3 regions of the Paraburkholderia sp. BR10937 genome follow, and region 1 is predicted to be linked to each of the others. Evidence: predicted binding sites of a transcription regulator. Region 1 holds the regulator's gene; each other region holds the start of a gene.
What was found. Region 1 encodes FliA, which starts transcription of late flagellar genes. Its sites were predicted from a motif close to CTAAAGTTTNNNNNNNNNNNGCCGNTA; they were not measured.
Positions count from the first base shown of each region.

Region 2: a site for FliA is predicted at 969-995, ahead of AB4Y44_RS08275 (DUF4088 family protein). Genes of this name have one in related genera too.
Region 3: a site for FliA is predicted at 983-1,009, ahead of AB4Y44_RS31635 (flagellin). Genes of this name have one in related genera too.

Region 1 is NZ_JBFRCL010000087.1:23,356-25,617, forward strand. Features, by position in the region: gene AB4Y44_RS39585 (flagella synthesis protein FlgN) at 1-397, shown strand, start outside; gene AB4Y44_RS39590 (RNA polymerase sigma factor FliA) at 574-1,305, opposite strand; partial or broken gene AB4Y44_RS39595 (MinD/ParA family protein) at 1,662-2,262, opposite strand, start outside.
Region 2 is NZ_JBFRCL010000007.1:96,445-98,706, reverse strand. Features, by position in the region: gene AB4Y44_RS08280 (ATP-dependent helicase) at 1-75, shown strand, start outside; gene AB4Y44_RS08275 (DUF4088 family protein) at 121-882, opposite strand; gene AB4Y44_RS08270 (AzlD domain-containing protein) at 1,017-1,340, opposite strand; gene AB4Y44_RS08265 (AzlC family ABC transporter permease) at 1,337-2,056, opposite strand; gene AB4Y44_RS08260 (AraC family transcriptional regulator) at 2,204-2,262, opposite strand, start outside.
Region 3 is NZ_JBFRCL010000050.1:35,176-37,437, reverse strand. Features, by position in the region: gene AB4Y44_RS31640 (aldo/keto reductase) at 1-728, opposite strand, end outside; gene AB4Y44_RS31635 (flagellin) at 1,096-2,262, shown strand, end outside.

The DNA.
Region 1 (2,262 bases):
CGAGGCGTTCGCGTCGCTGCTCGCCTATGAAGAGAAGGCGCTCGTGTCGGCCGACGGCATGGAGGCGCTGCCGCAGATCGTCGAGCAGAAGACCACGCTCACGCAGCGTCTCGCGGGCCTGGAAAAGGCGCGCGACGCGCAACTGGCCGGCCTCGGCCTGCCGGGCGGCCGCAAGGGCATCGAAATGGCCTGCGACGGCGACGCGCGTCTGGCAAGCCAGTGGGCGCTGCTCAAAGGCTCGACCGAGCGCGCGCGCCGCAAGAATCTCACCATTGGCATGATGATTCGCACGCGCATGGAACATAACCGCCGCGCGCTCTCGATCCTGCGCGGCGAAACGGGCAACGGCTCGATGCTGTACGGTCCCGATGGGCGGCTGCCGGCGTTCGGGCTGTAAGCGCGCACGCACGTCGTTCGCCCAAAGACAAAAGCCGAAGCAATGATGCTTCGGCTTTTTTGTTTTGCGCGAGTCCAATCCACCAACAAAAAAGCCGAAGCGCTCTCGCGACCCCGGCTCTTTCACTGCAACTGCACTCCGGCTCGCGCTGGCAGCCGCGCGGAGCGTCTACCGCCTCAATTCTCCTGGCCGGCCCACGACATCTCGCGCAGCCGCGTGCGCAGGCGCGCCACCGCCTGGCTGTGCAGCTGGCACACGCGCGACTCGCTCACCTCCATCACCGCGCCGATTTCGCGCAGGTTCATGCCGCGCTCGTAATAGAGCGACATGAGCAGCTTCTCGCGCTCGGGCAGCCGGTCGATCGCCTCGACGAGCGCGCCGCGCAGGCTGTCGTCGAGCAGCGCCGAGAGCGGGTCCGAATGATCGACGCAGTAGCGGTCGAGGAACGGTTCGTCCTCGGCGGAACGGTCGAAGTCTTCGTAGTAGATGAGCTGGCTGCCGTGCAGTTCCTGCAGCATGCTCTGATACTCGTCGAGCGGCATGCTCAGATGCTCGGCGATTTCCGTTTCGCTGGCCGAGCGCCCGAGCCGCTGCTCCACCTTGTGCACCGCGCTTTCCACTTCACGCGAGGTGCGGCGCAGGCTGCGCGGCAGCCAGTCGTTGCTGCGCAGCTCGTCGAGCATCGCGCCGCGAATGCGCTGGCTCGCATAGGTCTCGAACTGCGCGCCCTGATCTTCCTTGTAGCGGTTGGCCGCGTCGAGCAGGCCGATCATGCCGGCCTGGATCAGGTCGTCGAGGTCCACGCTCGCCGGCATCTTGGCGACGAGCTGCAAGCCGAGCCGCCTGACGAGCGGCGCGTACTTCGCGAGCACGTCGGCCTGCGAAATTTTTCCTTGAGCGTTATACATCGTGCTCTCCACTTCTCATCTCCCTGATTGGCGTCGTCGTGCGCACGTCAGACGTGCTGCGGCGACGTCCGCTGCGCGGGCGTATCGGTCCGCCAGCCCACATGGGACGGCGCGGACGCGGATGTTGCGTTGGGTGCGGGATGCACACCCGTCACGGCCGCAACGAACGAATCGGCGTTCGCGGCGAGCGTGCTGTGTGCGGCGTTTGTTGCATGGGTAGCGTGGGGCTGGACGCCGGCTTGCGGCGCGTCGTCCAGATCGTCGGCGGGTGCGTGGCCCGCCGCTTCATGTTCTTCGTCCTTCGCGCCGAATAGTGCATTGGTGCGCGCCGTGGCCGGCGAGCACGCCGAGACCGCGGGTCGCATCGGCCAATGCGGCAGTTCGGCGGCCACGTGGCGGAAATCGCGCGCGGCGGCCGTCGACGGAAACGCATCGACGATGCAGCGTGCGAGCCTGAGCGCCTGCGCCATGTGCTGATCGGCGGCGACGCTGCCGGCGCTTTCGAGCGACACGCTCAGGTAGCGGCTCGCCACCCCCGCGAGGTTCTCGATCGCGGCCTGCGCGTCGCTGGCGTTCGCCACATGATTCGCGAGCACGCGAAACTGCGCGATCGCATGGGCGAAGTGCAGCCGTTTCATGCACGCGTAGGCGTCCGTGATCGACTGCGCACCGATGCGCATCACGATCAGCACGTCGTGCGCGTGCATGGCGAGCGGCGAAAGCGCGCCATCGGCGTCGAGCTGCGCGTCGATCAGGACGATGTCCGCGGGACCCGAAATGACCTTCTGCAGCTGGGCGGCCGTGTACTGCGCACGGTTGTCGCGCGAGGCGGCCAGCACGCCGAAGCCGAGCGCATGACGGCCCACGGCTTCGTCGAGCGTGCGCTCGCCGCGCATGACGGCGGCGAAGTTGCCTGCGCCCCTCACACCGCCCACCAGCGCACAGACCGAGCGGGGT
Region 2 (2,262 bases), on a different contig from region 1:
AGCGCAGCGGGACTCGCCGCCGCCGCGCAGGCGAAGGTCGAGATCGCCGCGAAGCTCAGGAAGATGTGGGATTGAGGGGGAGAGCGGGGCGCGCGCCGCTTTCAGGCGGCGCGCCAGCGCTCAGCGCCGCTGCTCGCGCGCCGTGCTGCGCTGCGGCGGCATGAAGAAGTTGCGCATCCACGCGGCGAGGCGCGTGAAGACGTCGTCGGGCTCCTCGACGAAAATCTCGGGCTTGAGCAGGCGCAGGTACTCCATGATCTGTTGCGCTTCCTGCTTCTGGAACACGCCATGCGTGACGCCGAGCCTCAGCAGCCCGCGCAGTTCGCCCAGACGCTCGCGCGCCGCGCTGCCGCTAGCCTGTTCGCAGCCGATCTTCGCTTCGTACACACGCTGACGCAGCGACTCGGTGAGGCGCCACGCGGGCGTCTGCATCGACTCTTCGAGCGCCTGGATGTCCTGCACGCCCGATTTGATCTGCGCCGCCAGCGGATCGACCAGCGTGTCGTCGCCCTGGGCTTCGCTCACGATGGCCGCAGCCCAGTCGCGGCACTGCTTCGAGAGTTCGTCGGGCGTCCACTCGGGCCGCGATGCGAAGCCGAAACCGAATTCGCTCGCCTGACGCATCAGGATCGAGACGACCTCGGGGAATTCCTTGTCGAGCGTGCGCTTGGCCCACGCGTACTGGCCACCCTGCAGGAGCCGCTGCACAGCGTGCTCCGTGAGCGGCGTCATGTTGTCGAGCAGCTTCGCGCGCAGGTAGTCCTCGAACTCCGGCGTGGCGAACTGCGGGTCGAGTTTGAGCGAGACGCGCAGGAACGCGTCGAAATCCTTGCGCAGCGACGCAAGCGTTTCGTCCTTCAGGTTAAGGGTGATATGCCCCATTGTGGTTGCCCCGGTGTAATCCTTGTCGCTTCTCGCGTGCTCTCGCCGTTCGAGCAGTGGCCTGCCAGAGCAGGCCCTGACGGGTTTAACGGCGCTCCGGGGTGAAACTTGAGCGTAAGGGGCGACGCTCGCCTCTAGCGCAGGACGACGCCTTGCCAGAGGAAGAACACGCCGAGCCCGACCGCGATGGTGAGAAGCGGGCGCTTCGTGAGCGCGCTGACGACGATCGCCGCGAGCGCACCGACGAGCTGCGGGTTACGCCAGGTCAGCTCGGCGCCTTGTCCGTGGGGCGAGACCGCCATCGGCACGATGATCGCCGTGAGCACGGTGACGGGCACGAAGCCGAGCGCGGTGCGCACGAGCGGCGGAAACACCAGCCGGTCGCCGAGCACGAACACCGCGGTGCGAATGACCAGGGTGATGAGGGCCATGCCGAGAATCAGGACGACGTAGTTCATTGCCCGGCTCCTGCGGCGCGTTGGACGTTGGGGGACTTGCGGGAGGACTCGCTGCCGGCGCGCGCGCCGCGCGGGGAACCCGGGCGCGAGAGCACGACACCCACCACCACGCCCGCGAGCACGGCGCCGAGCAGCCCGAGCTTGTACGGCCAGCCCTGCCAGAAAAAGGCGAGCGCGCCCGCGGTCGCGGCGGCGGCGAGGTAGCGCACGGCCACCAGCTGCGGCACGACGATGGCGATGAAGGTCGCGACCATCGCGAAGTCGAGGCCGAGCGACTGCAGACCCGGAAACGTCGCGCCGAACAGCAGGCCGGCCGCAGTCCAGAGTTGCCAGTTCAGATACATCGAGAGCCCCGAACCGAGGAAATGCCACGGCGAGACGTCGTCCCCGGGCGGGTGGCGGCGGAAATGCGCCCACGCGACAGCGAAGACCTCGTCGGTGAGCAGGCCGCCGAGCACGAGGCGCCAGCGCAGCGGCAGGTGCGAGACATAGGGCGCGAGCGTCGCGCTGTAGAGCACGTGCCGCAGGTTCACGATGAACGTGGTGGCGAGAATCACCGCGAAGCTCGCGTGCGAGGCGATCAGCCCGAGCGCGATGAACTGCGCGGAGCCGGCGAACACGGCAAGCGACATGAACTGGCCGTGCCAGAGCGAAAGCGGGCCCGAGGTGACGAGCGTGCCAAAGATCACGCCGAACGGCGCGGCGCCGATCATCATGGGGATCGTGTCGCGCGCGCCGGCGACGCATTCGGCAAGGCGGTTGGGATGCGTGGTCAAGCTGTCCTCCTGATACATGGGGACAGCATAGCGGGCGGCCTTACGCCTGGCTTGTACGTTCTTGCGGCGGAACGCGGGCTGGCGCGTTCAGGACGACTGCCAGCGCCCCGGCGGCACACCGAACATGCGCCGAAAGTGCCGCGTGA
Region 3 (2,262 bases), on a different contig from region 1:
CGGTGATCGAGGTACTTCTCGACGCGCGAGCCGCGCGTGCTCTTCGCGAGATCCTCGCGCGAACGGTACTTGCCCGAGAGAAAGCCGCTCGCGAGGCTGTAATAGGGCACGACCGCGAGCTTCTGCGCCATCGCCACCGGTTCGAGGTCGGCCTCGTAGCGGGCGCGGTCGTACAGGTTGTATTCGGGCTGGATGATCTGGTACGCGGGCAGGCCGGACCTCGTCGAAACCGCGAGCGCTTCCTCGACGCGCGCGCCCGTGTAGTTCGACGCGCCGATCACACGCACCTTGCCGGCTTCGATCAGCCGCTGGTAGGCGCCTAGCGTTTCCTCGAGCGGGACTTTCTGGTCGTCCTCGTGCGAGAAGTACACATCGATGTAATCGGTCTGCAGACGACGCAGCGAATCTTCCACGGCAGCCGCGATGTTGGCGGCGGAAAGTCCCGGGCGGCGCGCATCTTTTGCGACCTTCGTTGCGATCACCACCTTGTCGCGCTTGCCGCTTTTGGCGATCCACTTGCCGATGATCGTCTCCGACTCGCCGCCCTGGTTGCCGGGCACCCACGCGGAATACACATCGGCGGTGTCGATGAAGTTGAGGCCGGCGTCGGTGAAGGCGTCGAGGATCGAGAACGAGGTGGCTTCATCTGCGGTCCAGCCGAAGACGTTGCCGCCGAACATGAGCGGGGCGACCTGCAACGAGGAAGTGCCGATCCTGCGTAGTTCCATGGGGCCTCCAGAAAAAGGGCGAACGGGGAACCGCTGAGCATACGCCGCCTCGCGGCGCACTGCAGCCGGCAGGGCGCGCAGTCATTGAAGTGCAGCCAGGGGCGCTGCACTAAACCACGCGCGATACCTGCCGTAAACACGCTTGCAAACTGCAAGACGCAGAAATGCGTGAGGGAAGCGGGAAGCACGAAGCGCGGCGTAACCGGATTTTTTATGCAGCGCGCAAATGAGGTCTCGATTGTCGGTGCTTCCCCCTCAAGTTTTTTTTACCCACGCCGACAACCTTCACTGAGGCGGCCAGCAAGATTGCACCCGCCGCGGCCATAGTGGCTTGTAACGGGCTTTCAGCCCGCTTAGGAGAATTTCCATGCTCGGAATTAACAGCAACATCAACTCGCTCGTCGCGCAACAGAACCTGACGGGCTCGGGCAGCGCGCTGTCGCAAGCGATCACGCGCCTGTCGTCGGGTAAGCGCATCAACAGCGCAGCTGACGATGCAGCAGGCCTCGCGATTTCGAACATCATGCAGACCCAGATCAACGGTCTGAATCAGGGCGTGTCGAACTCGAACGATGGCGTTTCGCTGGTTCAAACGGCATCGAGCGGTCTGTCGTCGCTGACGAGCAGCCTGCAGCGTATCCGCCAGCTGGCCACGCAAGCGGCCAACGGCTCGATGACCGCAGACGACCGCGCCGCACTGCAGCAGGAAGTCAACCAGCAAGTTTCGGAAATCAACCGTATCGCGTCGCAAACGACGTACAACGGCATGAACGTGCTGAACGGCTCGCTCGGTACCGTGTCGTTCCAGGTTGGCGCGAACGTCGGCCAGACGATCAGCCTGAGCCTGTCGCAAAACATGTCGGCGGCATCGATCGGCAGCGGCGTGCCGCAAGCCGGCCAGACGCTCGGCACGTTCAGCGGCCTGAGCCTGAGCTCGGCTGGCGTTTCGGTCGCCGCCTCGGCTGCAACCGTCACGTCGATCAATGTCGTCTCCGACGGCAGCGGCGGCTTCACGTTCACGGACCAGAACAACCAGGCTCTGAGCAACACGGCAGTCGGCGCGCTGTTCACGGCCACGGGCGCTTCGGGCACCAGCGGCAACGCCATCCAGGGCTCGGGCGGTGCGGTCTCGCTCAGCATCGCCGCCGCCTTCAATACGGCTGTCGGCTCGGCCGGTTCCGCTGCTGTCGCTTCTGTGGACGCTCAGGTCAACTCCTATAACGTGCCGACGGACGTTGCTAACGTCAACATCAGCACGGCAAGCGGCGCAAGCATGGCCATGGAGTCGATCGACAACGCCCTGAACACGCTGAACAACCTGCAGGCAACGCTCGGCGCAGCGCAAAACCGCTTCACGGCAATCGGCACGACGCAGCAAGCTCAGTCGACCGACCTGTCGACCGCCCAGTCGTCGATCCAGGACGCCAATTTCGCGGAAGAAACGGCGAACCTGAGCAAGGCGCAAGTGCTGCAGCAAGCCGGTATCTCGGTGCTCGCACAAGCGAACTCGCAACCGCAGCAGATCCTGAAGCTC